2 regions of the Pseudomonas sp. G3-19 genome follow, and region 2 is predicted to be linked to the other one. Evidence: riboswitches for the same ligand, from Rfam matches in the RefSeq annotation. Region 2 holds a riboswitch; the other holds the start of a gene.
What was found. A riboswitch is a leader RNA that binds a small molecule or an ion and turns the genes downstream of it on or off. The one in region 2 is predicted to bind manganese.
Positions count from the first base shown of each region.

Region 1: another riboswitch for manganese. It lies ahead of mntP (manganese efflux pump MntP); the one in region 2 lies ahead of ACOYXI_RS14390 (TMEM165/GDT1 family protein).

Region 1 is NZ_JBMPIQ010000003.1:1,677,175-1,683,421, reverse strand. Features, by position in the region: gene ACOYXI_RS07555 (DUF2798 domain-containing protein) at 1-130, shown strand, start outside; gene ACOYXI_RS07550 (thiamine pyrophosphate-requiring protein) at 330-2,117, shown strand; gene ACOYXI_RS07545 (DUF72 domain-containing protein) at 3,250-3,963, shown strand; gene mntP (manganese efflux pump MntP) at 3,965-4,528, opposite strand; yybP-ykoY riboswitch at 4,537-4,709, opposite strand; gene ACOYXI_RS07535 (ATP-binding protein) at 4,920-6,247, opposite strand, start outside.
Region 2 is NZ_JBMPIQ010000003.1:3,141,330-3,147,576, forward strand. Features, by position in the region: gene ACOYXI_RS14380 (2-hydroxyacid dehydrogenase) at 1-780, shown strand, start outside; gene ACOYXI_RS14385 (class I SAM-dependent methyltransferase) at 814-1,812, shown strand; yybP-ykoY riboswitch at 1,852-1,976, shown strand; gene ACOYXI_RS14390 (TMEM165/GDT1 family protein) at 2,065-2,649, shown strand; gene ACOYXI_RS14395 (M48 family metallopeptidase) at 2,850-3,668, opposite strand; partial or broken gene ACOYXI_RS14400 (HAMP domain-containing protein) at 5,045-5,218, shown strand; gene ACOYXI_RS14405 (methyl-accepting chemotaxis protein) at 5,330-6,073, shown strand; gene ACOYXI_RS14410 (SOS response-associated peptidase) at 6,179-6,247, opposite strand, start outside.

The sequences.
Region 1 (6,247 bases), 1.5 Mb from region 2:
TGATAACGACTACCTGAGTAATGCGCTGCACGCCTACAAGCTGGCGATGCCGGTGGCTTTCCTTTGCATCCTCGTGGTGCGGCCGATCGTGATCAAACTGGTGGCGATGACGGTGCACCCGCATCGTTGATGAACCCCGATCTTTTGATCTTCAAAAACAACAGCAAAAGATCGCAGCCTGCGGCAGCTCCTGCAGGGATCGGCTCGGCAACGCCGTCGGGTAAAAACAATCGAAACTTCGCGCGCTCCCAAGCTGTCCAGACCCATGTACCGCCCGGCGGATATCTCGCTGGGCAGGCTTCATGCATCGGTGACAGGCGAGGAACGAGATGACGACGACAGTGGGAGATTTTCTGGTTGAGCGGCTCAGCCAATGGGGTGTCACGCGGATTTTTGGTTATCCGGGGGATGGCATCAATGGTGTTTTCGGTGCGCTCGCCCGAGCCAATGGCAAGATCGAATTCGTTCAGGCGCGGCACGAAGAAATGGCCGCTTTCATGGCCTCGGCCCACGCCAAGTTCACGGGCGAGTTGGGTGTGTGCATCGCCACTTCGGGGCCGGGTGCTTCGCACCTGATCACTGGGTTATACGACGCCCGCATGGATCACCAACCGGTGCTGGCGATTGTCGGCCAGCAGGCGCGGACGGCGCTCGGCAGTCATTACCAGCAGGAGCTGGATCTGGTCTCGATGTTCAAGGATGTGGCCGGAGCGTTTGTGCAGCAGGCGTCGGCGCCGTCGCAGGTTCGGCATTTGCTCGACCGCGCCGTGCGTACGGCGGTTGGCGAACGGCGTGTGACGGCGATCATCCTGCCCAATGATTTGCAGGATCTTGAGTATGAACCTCCGGCGCGGGCACACGGCACCGCGCATTCCGGCGTCGGTTACACCAAGCCGAAAGTGCTGCCCTACGAGGCCGATCTGCAGCGCGCCGCTGATGTGCTGAACAGCGGTGAAAAAGTCGCGATTCTGGTGGGCGCTGGCGCACTGCAGGCAACGGATGAAGTGATTGCGGTTGCGGAAAAACTCGGTGCTGGCGTCGCCAAGGCGTTACTCGGCAAGGCTGCGTTGCCGGACGATTTGCCGTGGGTCACCGGCAGCATCGGCCTGCTGGGCACCGAACCGAGCTACAAGATGATGCACGAGTGCGACACCTTGCTGATGATCGGCTCGGGTTTCCCCTATGCCGAGTTCCTGCCCAAGGAAGGTCAGGCGCGTGGCGTGCAGATCGACCTGCAGCCCGACATGCTGAGCCTGCGGTATCCGATGGAGGTCAATCTGGTCGGCGACTCCGCCGAAACCCTCGCTGCACTGCTGCCGTTGCTCGAACCGAAAACTTCGCACAAGTGGCGCAAGAAAATTGAAGGCTGGCGCAGCACCTGGGAAAAGACCCTGGAAAAACGCGCGATGTCCAAAGCCGATCCGATCAATCCACAGCGGGTGGTGTATGAGCTGTCACCGCGCCTGCCGGATCAGGCGATCATCACCAGCGACTCGGGTTCCTGTGCCAACTGGTACGCCCGTGACCTGAAAATTCGTCGCGGCATGCAATGTTCGTTGTCCGGTGGCCTGGCCTCGATGGGCGCTGCCGTGCCGTACGCGATCGCCGCCAAGTTCGCCCATCCCGAGCGCGCGGTGATTGCGCTGGTGGGTGACGGCGCGATGCAGATGAACAACATGGCCGAGCTGATCACCGTCGCCAAATACTGGCGCCAGTGGGACAGCCCGAAGTGGATCTGTGCGGTGTTCAACAACGAGGACCTGAATCAGGTTACCTGGGAGCAGCGGGTGATGGAGGGCGATCCGAAGTTCGAAGCCTCGCAAAGCATTCCCGACGTGCCGTATCACCTGTTCGCCATTTCCATCGGCCTGAAAGGAATTTTCGTCGACCGCGAAGAAGACGTCGCCGCCGCCTGGGAGCAGGCACTGGCCTCGGACGTACCGGTGCTGATCGAGTTCAAGACCGACCCCAACGTGCCGCCATTGCCGCCGCACATCAAGCTCGAACAGGCGAAGAAATTTGCCACGACCTTGCTCAAAGGCGACCCGGACGAGGCGGGCGTGATCGTGCAAGCCGCCAAGCAAGTACTGGCCAGCGTCCTCCCCGGCAAAAAATAATCGTGAAGGCGCTTCGTCGCGCTCCAAATCTGTGAGCGCCGCAGAACCCTGTGGGAGCGGGCTTGCTCGCGAAGGCGTTGTGTCAGGCACAGCGTTTGTGGATGTATCGACGCCTTCGCTGGCAAGCCAGCTCCCACAGGTATTTCGTCGTGCTCCAAATCTGTGAGCGCCGCAGAACCCTGTGGGAGCGAGCTTGCTCGCGAAAGCGTTGTGTCAGGCACAGCGATTGTGGATGTATCGACGCCTTCGCTGGCAAGCCAGCTCCCACAGGTATTTCGCCGTGCACCAAAGCTGTGAGCGCCGTTGAACCCTGTGGGAGCGAGCTTGCTCGCGAAAGCGTTGTGTCAGGCACAGCGTTTGTGGATGTATCGACGCCTTCGCTGGCAAGCCAGCTCCCACAGGTATTTCGTCGTGCTCCAAATCTGTGAGCGCCGCAGAACCCTGTGGGAGCGGGCTTGCTCGCGAAGGCGTTGTGTCAGGCACAGCGATTGTGGAGGTGTCGACGCCTTCGCTGGCAAGCCAGCTCCCACAGGTATTTCGTCGTGCTCCAAATCTGTGAGCGCCGCAGAACCCTGTGGGAGCGAGCTTGCTCGCGAAAGCGTTGTGTCAGGCACAGCGTTTGTGGATGTATCGACACCTTCGCTGGCAAGCCAGCTCCCACAGGTATTTCGTCGCGCTCCAAATCTGTGAGCGCCGCAGAACCCTGTGGGAGCGGGCTTGCTCGCGAAAGCGGTGTGTCAGGCACAGCGATTGTGGATGTGTCGACGCCTTCGCTGGCAAGCCAGCTCCCACAGGTATTTCGTCGCGCTCCAAATCTGTGAGCGCCGCTGAACCCTGTGGGAGCGAGCTTGCTCGCGAAAGCGTTGTGTCAGGCACAGCGTTTGTGGATGTATCGATGCCTTAGCTGGCAAGCCAGCTCCCACAGGTATTTCGTCGTGCTCCAAATCTGTGAGCGCCGCTGAACCCTGTGGGAGCGGGCTTGCTCGCGAAAGCGTTGTGTCAGGCGCAGCGTTTGTGGATGTATCGACACCTTCGCTGGCAAGCCAGCTCCCACAGGTATTGCGTTGTGCCTGAAATCTGTGAACGAGACCGTGGAGATTTTCATGCGTGAAGCGGCGAAGGGGCTTTTTTGATGTTCATCGGTTGCGCGGGCTGGAGTCTGGGGCGTGAGTATTGGCCGCAGTTTCCGGCCGAGGGCACGCATCTGCAGCGTTATGCCGCGCGGTTCGACTGCGTGGAAATCAACAGCTCGTTCTATCGCCCGCATCGGCGTCAGACCTATGCGCGCTGGGCGGAATCGGTGCCGCCGGGTTTTCGTTTTTCGGTGAAGGTGCCAAAGCAGATTACTCATGAGTTGCGTCTGCAAAACTGTGAGCAAGCGCTGGATGAGTTTCTCGGGCAGTGCGAAGGCCTGGCCGATAGGCTGGGGTGTTTGCTGGTGCAACTGCCGCCGTCGCTGGCCTTTGAGCCGGCACGCGCAGAGGCGTTTTTCGTGGCGTTGTGCCAACGCTTCGCCGGTGACGTGGTGCTTGAGCCACGGCATGAGTCGTGGGTGGTGGCGGCGCCGATGTTGCAGGCGTATCGGATTTCCCAGGTCGTGGTCGATCCGTCGCGGATCAGTACCGACGGTTCGGCGCAGGGCTGGGCGGGTGTGCGCTATTGGCGACTGCATGGCGCACCACGGATTTATCACAGTGCTTACGAGTTGCCTTATCTGCGGCAGCTTGCGCAGGACATGCAGCTCTGTGCTGCTGAAGGCGCCAGCGTCTGGTGCATTTTCGACAACACCGCCAGTGGCGCCGCGCTGGGCAACGCGATGACACTGGCGGCGCTGATCCGGGCCTGAATCAGGCTGACAAGTGCTCGTACAAAATGGTCGCGCCGACGATCATCAGCACCACGCCACCGACGATTTCCGCACGCTTGCCGACGACCGCACCGAGCACCCGGCCGAGCATCACGCCAATGGTCACCATGGTCATGGTTGCCAGGCCGATGGCCGCTGCCGCCACCCAGATATTCACGTCGACAAACGCCAGGCCGACGCCGACCGCGAGCGCGTCAATGCTGGTGGCGAACGCGGTAACCGCGAGAATCAGGAACGAGTGCTGACCGGGTTTTTCTTCTTCCTCGTCTTCGTGCTTCAGGCCGTTGTAGATCATGTGCAGGCCGAGGATCAGCAGCAGGGTGAAGGCGATCCAGTGGTCCCATTCGGCGACCCAGCGGGTGGCAGCCCGGCCGATCAGCCAGCCGATGATCGGGGTGATGGCTTCGATCACGCCGAAGATCAGACCGGTGCGCAGCGCTTCGGTCAGACGTGGTTTGTGCAGGCTGGAGCCTTTGCCGATGGCTGCGGCGAACGCGTCCGTGGACATGGCCAGAGCGAGGAATATGAGGGAAACAGGATTCACGGGGGCACACTTCCAGTCGGGCTATGAGTCAACGACACAACCACACGCCCGACTTCAGGCATGGATGTGTCGTCGGTCTCACCAACCAAAAAGGTGTTCGTACCACGGCAAGTTGCCGAGAATGTTGATACGAACGCTTCCGAGGGACTCGGAAACAGGCTACTCCCCAACGAGGCTGCGGATCTTATGGGGGCAAACATGAAAATTTTGTCAAAAGCATCGAGACAATCGATCAACACCAGACTCTGTGGCGAGGGAGCTTGTCGAATCGTCGCACCGTCCCGCCGGGTCGCGCAGCGGCCCTTTCGTTGCCGAACATCAGAAGGCCTGCTGCGCAGTCCAGCGGGAGCAAGCTCCCTCGCCACAATGCTTGTGCAGGGGCCGGGCGATGTTATTGACTCGAGAGTTCATTGATCCGCAACTGCGCACACAACCCGCCCTGCGGTCGGTTGTACAGCTGCAACGTGCTGCCGATCTTGCTGACGATCATCTGCACGATCGCCAGCCCCAGTCCCGCGCCATTGCCGTGGCCGTGGCTGTAGAAACGCTCGAACAGCCGCGCGTAGTCCAATTCGTTGATCCCGGGCCCGCTGTCCTCGACGCTGATGTACACCGCGCCGCCCGCCTGCGGTTGCACCTGAACCCGTACCTCGCTGCCCGGCGGGGCGAAGTTCAGGGCGTTGGTCACCAGGTTCTGCAAGGCGATGGCGAGGGCCACCGGGTCGGTGTCGACCGGGCAGTGGTGGTCGCTGTCGAGGATCAGTTCGACGTCTTTTTCCAGGGCCAGCGGTGCCAGTTCGGCGAGTTCTTCGCGCACCAGTTCGGTCAGCTCCACACTGCGGGTTTCGGGATTGGCCAGGTGCGGTTCGATGCGCGCCATGGTCAGCAACTGACTGGCGATGCGCGTCGCCCGATCCACTGCGCTGACCAGATACTCCAGCGCTTCTTCGCGTTGTTGCGGGGTCGCCGCCAGTTGCGCGTTTTGCGCGTGGATCCGCAGGATCGCCAGCGGCGTGCGCAACTCGTGCGCGGCGTCGGCAATGAAGCGCCGCTCACGCGCCAGCAGATTGTCGATCTGCTGCAACAGGCGATTGAGCGCGGTCTGCATTGGTTCCAGATCGTGGGGCAGGGGGCTGAGGTGCAGCGGTTTCAGGGTTTCGGTGTCACGGCCGCGAATGCTCTGCGCCATGGCGCGCAACGGTTGCAGGCCCCAGCCGATGGTCAGCCAGATCAACGCAGCCAGTAGCGGTACGCCAATCAGGCTCGGCCAGACGGTGTGGCCGACGATGCGCTCGATCAGATCCTGGCGGATGTCGTCGCGCTCGCCGACCCAGATCAGCAGCCCTTGTTGCGAATCCTTGAGCAGGAACGCACACCAGTCGTGGCCGTTCTCCATCAGGTCATGGGAGCCGAGGGTGGTGGGCGGTGCGGCAAGCTCCGGCGCTTCGGCCGAGCGCACCAGCAACTGCCCGTCGCTGCGCCATACCTGAAAGGTCAGACGGGTTTCGTAAGGGTGCGCGGCCTCGCCGTCGCCGACCCGGCTCATGGCTTCATCGAAGGCCTGATAGAGCCGGCTCCAGTCGTTGTCGCCGGGCGCGCGCTGGGCCAGCACGCCTTGCAACAGGCGCGCGCTTTGTGCCAGTTGGGCATCATAGACCTCTTCGATTTCATGGTGACTGTCGCGCAGCACCAGCCAACTGATCAGCAGGTCGCCGATCA
Region 2 (6,247 bases):
GCCACGATGGCCGCCAACCCGGATCTGCAACTGATCCTGATCACCGCCACCGGCACCAACAACGTCGATCTGGACGCGGCTCGCGCCCACGGCATCACCGTGTGCAACTGTCAGGGTTACGGCACGCCGTCGGTGGCGCAACACACGATCATGCTGCTGCTCAACCTCGCCACCCGCCTCGCGGATTATCAAAAAGCCGTCGGCGAAGGTCGCTGGCAGCAGGCCAGACAGTTCTGCCTGCTCGACTATCCGATCGTCGAACTGGAGGGCAAAACCCTCGGCCTGCTTGGTCATGGCGAACTCGGCGGTGCGGTCGCGCGACTGGCCGAAGCATTTGGCATGCGTGTATTGCTCGGACAGATTCCGGGCCGCCCGGCGCGGCCGGACCGTCTGCCGCTGAACGAATTGCTGCCGCAGATCGACGCCCTGACCCTGCACTGTCCGCTCAACGAACACACCCGGCACTTCATCGGCGCCCGCGAGCTGGCGGCGATGAAACCCGGCGCCTTTGTGGTCAACACCGCTCGCGGTGGTTTGATCGACGAGCAAGCCTTGGCCGCCGCGTTGCGCAACGGTCACCTTGGCGGCGCCGCCACCGACGTGCTCAGCGTCGAACCGCCGGTCAACGGCAATCCGCTGCTGGCCGCCGACATTCCACGGCTGATCGTCACTCCGCACAACGCCTGGGGCAGTCGCGAAGCGCGGCAACGCATCGTCGGCCAATTGACCGAAAACGCCCAGGCATTCTTCAGCGGTAAAGCGCTGCGGGTCGTCAGTTGATAAACTGCGGCACTTTTTTTCCAAGGAGCAGTTATGGATCCGCGCAGTGAAGTACTGCTTCGTCAGGCCGAGTTATTCCAGGGTTCGCTGTTGTTGGCCGGTTTGCCTGCCGACGATCTGCTCGGGCGCCTGCCCAATGCGTTCGGCTGGTGCTGGCATGCCGGCGATCAGGCCGCTCTCGATGCGCGCTTCGAAGGTCGCAGCCATTTCGGCGTAAACGTGCCGGAGCGCGAGTTCGACAGCGCCGTGGTGTTTTTGCCCAAGTCCAAGGATCTGACCGATTACATCCTCAATGCCGTGGCCGCACGTCTGCCCGGGCGCGAGGTGTTTCTGGTCGGGGAAAAACGCAGCGGTATCGAGGGTGCGTCCAAGCAACTCAACCCGTTCGGCAAGCCGCGCAAACTCGACAGCGCCCGTCACTGCCAACTGTGGCAGGTCACCGTGGCCAACGCGCCTGAAGCAAAATCGCTGGAAAGCCTGGCGCAGACTTATGAGCTGCCGCTGGCCGAAGGCCCGCTTAAAGTCATCAGCCTGCCGGGCGTGTTCAGCCATGGTCGACTGGACCGCGGCAGCGCCCTGCTGCTTGAGCATCTGGACAAACTGCCGAGCGGTCATCTGCTGGATTTCGGTTGTGGCGCCGGGGTTTTGGGCGCGGCGGTCAAACGGCGTTATCCGCACAATCAGGTGACTTTGCTCGACGTCGATGCCTTCGCCGCCGCCAGCAGTCGCCTGACGTTGGCGGCCAACGGTCTGGACGCCGAAGTGCTGACCGGCGACGGTATCGACGCTGCACCGATGGGTTTGAACGCGATTCTGAGCAACCCGCCGTTCCATGTCGGCGTGCACACCGATTATTTCGCTACCGAAAACTTGCTGCGAAAAGCGGCCAAACATCTGAAAAACGGCGGCGAACTGCGCTTGGTTGCGAACAGCTTCCTGAAGTATCAGCCGCTGATCGAAGAGCATCTGGGCGTGTGTGCAATCAAGGCCGAAGGCAATGGTTTCCGGATTTACCGGGCCAAGCGCGGCTGAAAATTTGTTCTTGCTCTATCGGTTTTGCGAAGGCAGAATCCGCTCCGTCCTAGGGGAGTAGTCTCCCACGAGCGCCAAGCTCGTCCGGCATACGTCAACATACTTGATCCTCAGATCATGGCGTATGCGACCCAAGCGTCCGCACCAGACGGATCGCAGGGTTTGACAAGACCTATGACACGCACACCTTACCCGGGGCGGGAAGGCTGTACGTGTCATAGCCGTGTCGACCCGCCCCTTAGGAAAATCCTGATGCTGGACTCGTTACTCGTTCCCACCGCAATCGTTGCCTTGGCCGAAATCGGCGACAAGACGCAACTGCTCGCGCTGATTCTCGCCGTTCGCTTTCGCAAACCCTGGCCGATCATTGCCGGTATCGTCGCTGCGACCCTGGCCAACCACGCGGCAGCCGGTGCGGTAGGCGCCTGGTTCGGCAGCTTCTTCTCCGATTCGGTGCTGCACTGGATTCTCGCCGCGAGCTTCACCGCCACTGCGCTGTGGACGCTGGTCCCGGACAAGATGGACGACGATGAAGCCAGCACCGCACGCAAGTTCGGCCCCTTCCTGACCACGCTGATCGCGTTTTTCCTCGCGGAAATCGGCGACAAGACGCAGATCGCCACCGTGATGCTGGCGGCGCAATACCCTGAGCTGTGGCTGGTGATTATCGGCACCACCTTGGGCATGTTGATTGCCAACGTGCCGGTGGTATTGGCGGGTAACTTTGCCGCGGAGAAATTGCCACTGACCTTGATCCGTCGCCTGGCGGCTTCGGCGTTCCTGATTCTGGCGATCGTGGCGGTGTACAAGGCGATGCAGAGCAGTGGCTGGATTTAACCCCTGAGCCGTGATCTGACAATTAACTGTGGCGAGGGGATTTATCCCCGATGGGGCGCGAAGCGCCCCCAAACCTGCCTCCTCAGAGTGTCAGACATAACGCATTTGCAGGTTTTGGGGCTGCTTCGCAGCCCATCGGGGATAAATCCCCTCGCCACAACAGCCCTCCCAACCTGAAGAATCGTTGTGTCCTTCGACTCTTAGGACTTCGGCGCTTTCTCGTACAGCGGCATGACTTTTGGAATCGCCGCCTGCAGCGAGGCGATCCGGCTGGACGAGGCCGGGTGGGTGCTCATGAACTCCGGCGGTGCGCCTTCCGAAGCCTTGCTCATCTTGTTCCACAAGGTGATCGCCGCATTCGGGTTGTACCCGGCGCGGGCGGCCAGTTCCAGGCCGATCAGGTCGGCTTCGTTTTCGTTGGCACGGCTGTTGGGCAAGGTCATGCCGTAATTGGCCACGGTGTCGGCCAGCGCCAGGCTGTCCTGACCCAGACCGAGCAACGCACCGGCACCCTGTTTGGCCATTTCAATGCCATAGGCTTTGGACATCGCCTCACGACCGTGCTCGCGCAGGGCGTGGGCGATTTCATGGCCCATGACCGCCGCGATTTCATCGTCGGTCAGCTTCAGGCTGTCGATCAGCCCGGTGTAGAAAATGATCTTGCCGCCAGGCCCGCAGTTGGCGTTGAGCTCGTCGCTCTTGATCAGATTGACTTCCCACTGCCATTGCGCCGCATCCGGGCGGAAGTTCGGTGCCTGGGCAATCAGCCGGTTGGCAATCGCCTGAACCCGCTTGGCCTCCGGGCTGGTCTTGTCCAGCACGCCTTTGCTCGACGCCTCGCCGACGGTCTTCTGATAGGACTGGGCATACATCTGGTCGACCTCTTGCGAGGACAGCATGCTGAACATGTACTGCTTGCGCTCCACACCGACGGCTCCGCCGCTGGTGGTGTTGACCGACTGACAACCGGCCAGCAACAGCGCTGCGCTCAGTGCACTTACAACCAATGTCTTGTTCATTCAAAAGCTCCCTGAAAACCTGCCGCGTATCGTAGGGGGTGAATTGTATCGGCGCCAGATACAACAGACGTGTTGCAGCGTCTTTCGGAAGTTTCCCACCGCTGTTGTCGTAAAAAATTCACAGCAACCGGCAAGTCTGCTGCCGCTGCGTCGCGCACCGATCCATTTGCGACATCCTCCGCCCTTTGTTCCGCTCAACGCTCATGGCGCCATGCCAGCTGCCGATACAAAAGCGCAGACGTCCTCTTGCGTGCGGAGCTCCCATGAAGTTCAAGTCGATCCAGTTTTCCGTGGCCGCCCTGGCCGGCGCCATCGTCCTCAGCGTGGTCGCCGCGCTGGTGCTGTACGCGCTGTTTTCCGGTGCCCGCACTCAAGACATGGTGCAACAGCGCACTCAGGCGCAGTTCGAACAAGTCATCGAACAGCGCCTGACCTCGCTGGCGCAGACTCAGGTCAGCCAGATCCAGCGCGAACTCGAAGCGCCGTTGCTGATTGCCGGCGGACTGGTGCGGGTCAACGCGCTGCTCGGCACACCGGGTGCCGATGGCCAGCCGCGACTGAGCATGAGCCGCGAGCAACTGATCAGCCTGATCAAGGAAAACGTCGAAAAGAATCCGAAGATTCTCGGCACCTACATCGGCTGGGAAAAAAACGCACTGGACCACAATGACGCGGCCTACATCGGCAGCGCCGTGATCGGTATCGATCCCGCCAACGGACGCTTCCTGCCGTGGTGGTTCCGCAATACCGACGGCAGTCTGGGCGTGGACAAACTGGCCGATGTCGACGATCAGAAAACCCTGTCCACCGGGGTGCGCGCCAGTGAGTACTACCTGTGCTCCAAGGAAACGAAAAAGCCCTGCGTGATCGATCCGGCGCCGTACAAGGTCGGCGACAAGATCGTGATGCTCGCCTCGTTCATTGAGCCGATCATGCTCAACGGCGCATTCCAGGGCATCGTCGGCGCCGACCTGTCGGTGAACTTCATTCAGGAAATGCTCCTCGGCGCCAACCAGAAGCTGTACAGCGGCGCCGGGCAAATGGCCCTGATCGGCGGCAACGGCCGGATCGTTGCCTATACCAAAGATCCGAGCAAATTCGGTGAAAAGGTCAGCGACATTCTCGACGCCGAGCAGATCGCCAACATGGCCAATCTCAAACGCGGCGAAGTCACCTACTCGGTCAACAAGGACAAGGGCCGCATCGAGCTGTACCTGCCGTTCGGCATCGGCCAGACCGACGCGCGCTGGACCCTGATGCTGCAACTGCCGTTGAACGCGGTGATGGCGGATCTGCAAAAACTCCAAGCCGACCTTGATGCGCAACGCAAGTCCGACACCTTCGGCATGGCCATGGTCGGCCTGATCATTGCCGCCATGGGTTTGCTGGTGATCTGGCTGGTGGGTCACGGCATCGCCCGCCCCTTGAAGCAGATGGTCGCCATGCTGGATGACATTGCCAAGGGTGAAGGCGATCTGACCCGTCGTTTGAGCAGTGATCGCAGTGATGAACTGGGCTCGATCGCCAAGGGTTTCAACACCTTCCTCGCCAAGTTGCAGGCGATGATCACGCAGGTGGTGACGTCGGTGCAGAGCGTCAGCGATTCCTCTGAGCACACTGCCGACATCGCGATTCGCACCAACATCGGCATTCAGAAACAGATGGCCGAGATCGATCAGGTCGCCACCGCGGTGCAGGAGATGACCGCCACCGCGCAAGACGTGGCGCGCAACGCCACTCAGGCTGCGCAAGCCGCCAGCCACGCGGATCAGGCTGCCGGCCAAGGCATGCAGATCGTCCGTGATACGTCGAACTCGATTGGCGTACTGGCGGTGGAAATCGGCAAAGCGGTGGAGGTCGTGCAGACGCTGGCCAAGGACAGCGAAAACATCAACGCGATCCTCATCGCGATTCGCGGGATTGCCGAGCAGACCAACCTGTTGGCGCTGAACGCAGCAATCGAAGCGGCGCGGGCCGGCGAACAAGGGCGCGGCTTTGCGGTGGTGGCGGACGAGGTGCGCAATCTGGCGCAGAAGACCCAGAAGGCCACCGAAGAAATCCAGAGCATGATCCAGCAGCTGCAACAGGGCACCCGCGATGTGGTGCGGGTCATGGAGGACAGCCAGAACCGCACCGACGAAAGCGTGCAGCACGCGGCGAAAGCGGCTGAAGCGCTGGAGACAATTACTCAGGCGGTGTCGGTGATCAATGACATGAACACGCAGATTGCCAGTGCGGCGGAAGAGCAGAGCGCAGTGGCCGATGACATCAACCGTAACGTGATCAATATCGGTCAGGTGGCGAATGAAGTGGCGGGAGGTGCAGATGAGTCGAGTTCGGCCAGTGCGGGTCTGACTAAATTGGCGGAGCAGCAGCGGCGGCTGATCAATCAGTTCAAGGTCTGATCCAAAGGCCCCTTCGCGAGCAAGCCCGCTCCCACAGTAATTTTGCGGCGTTCACAAAACCTGTGGGAGCGAGCTTGCTCGCGAAGAAGGCGGCACAGCATCAAATCAACCCGGGGTCAGGCATTCCGGCCCATTGAGCTTCGGATCATTCACCAGATTCGCCAGCACCCGCTC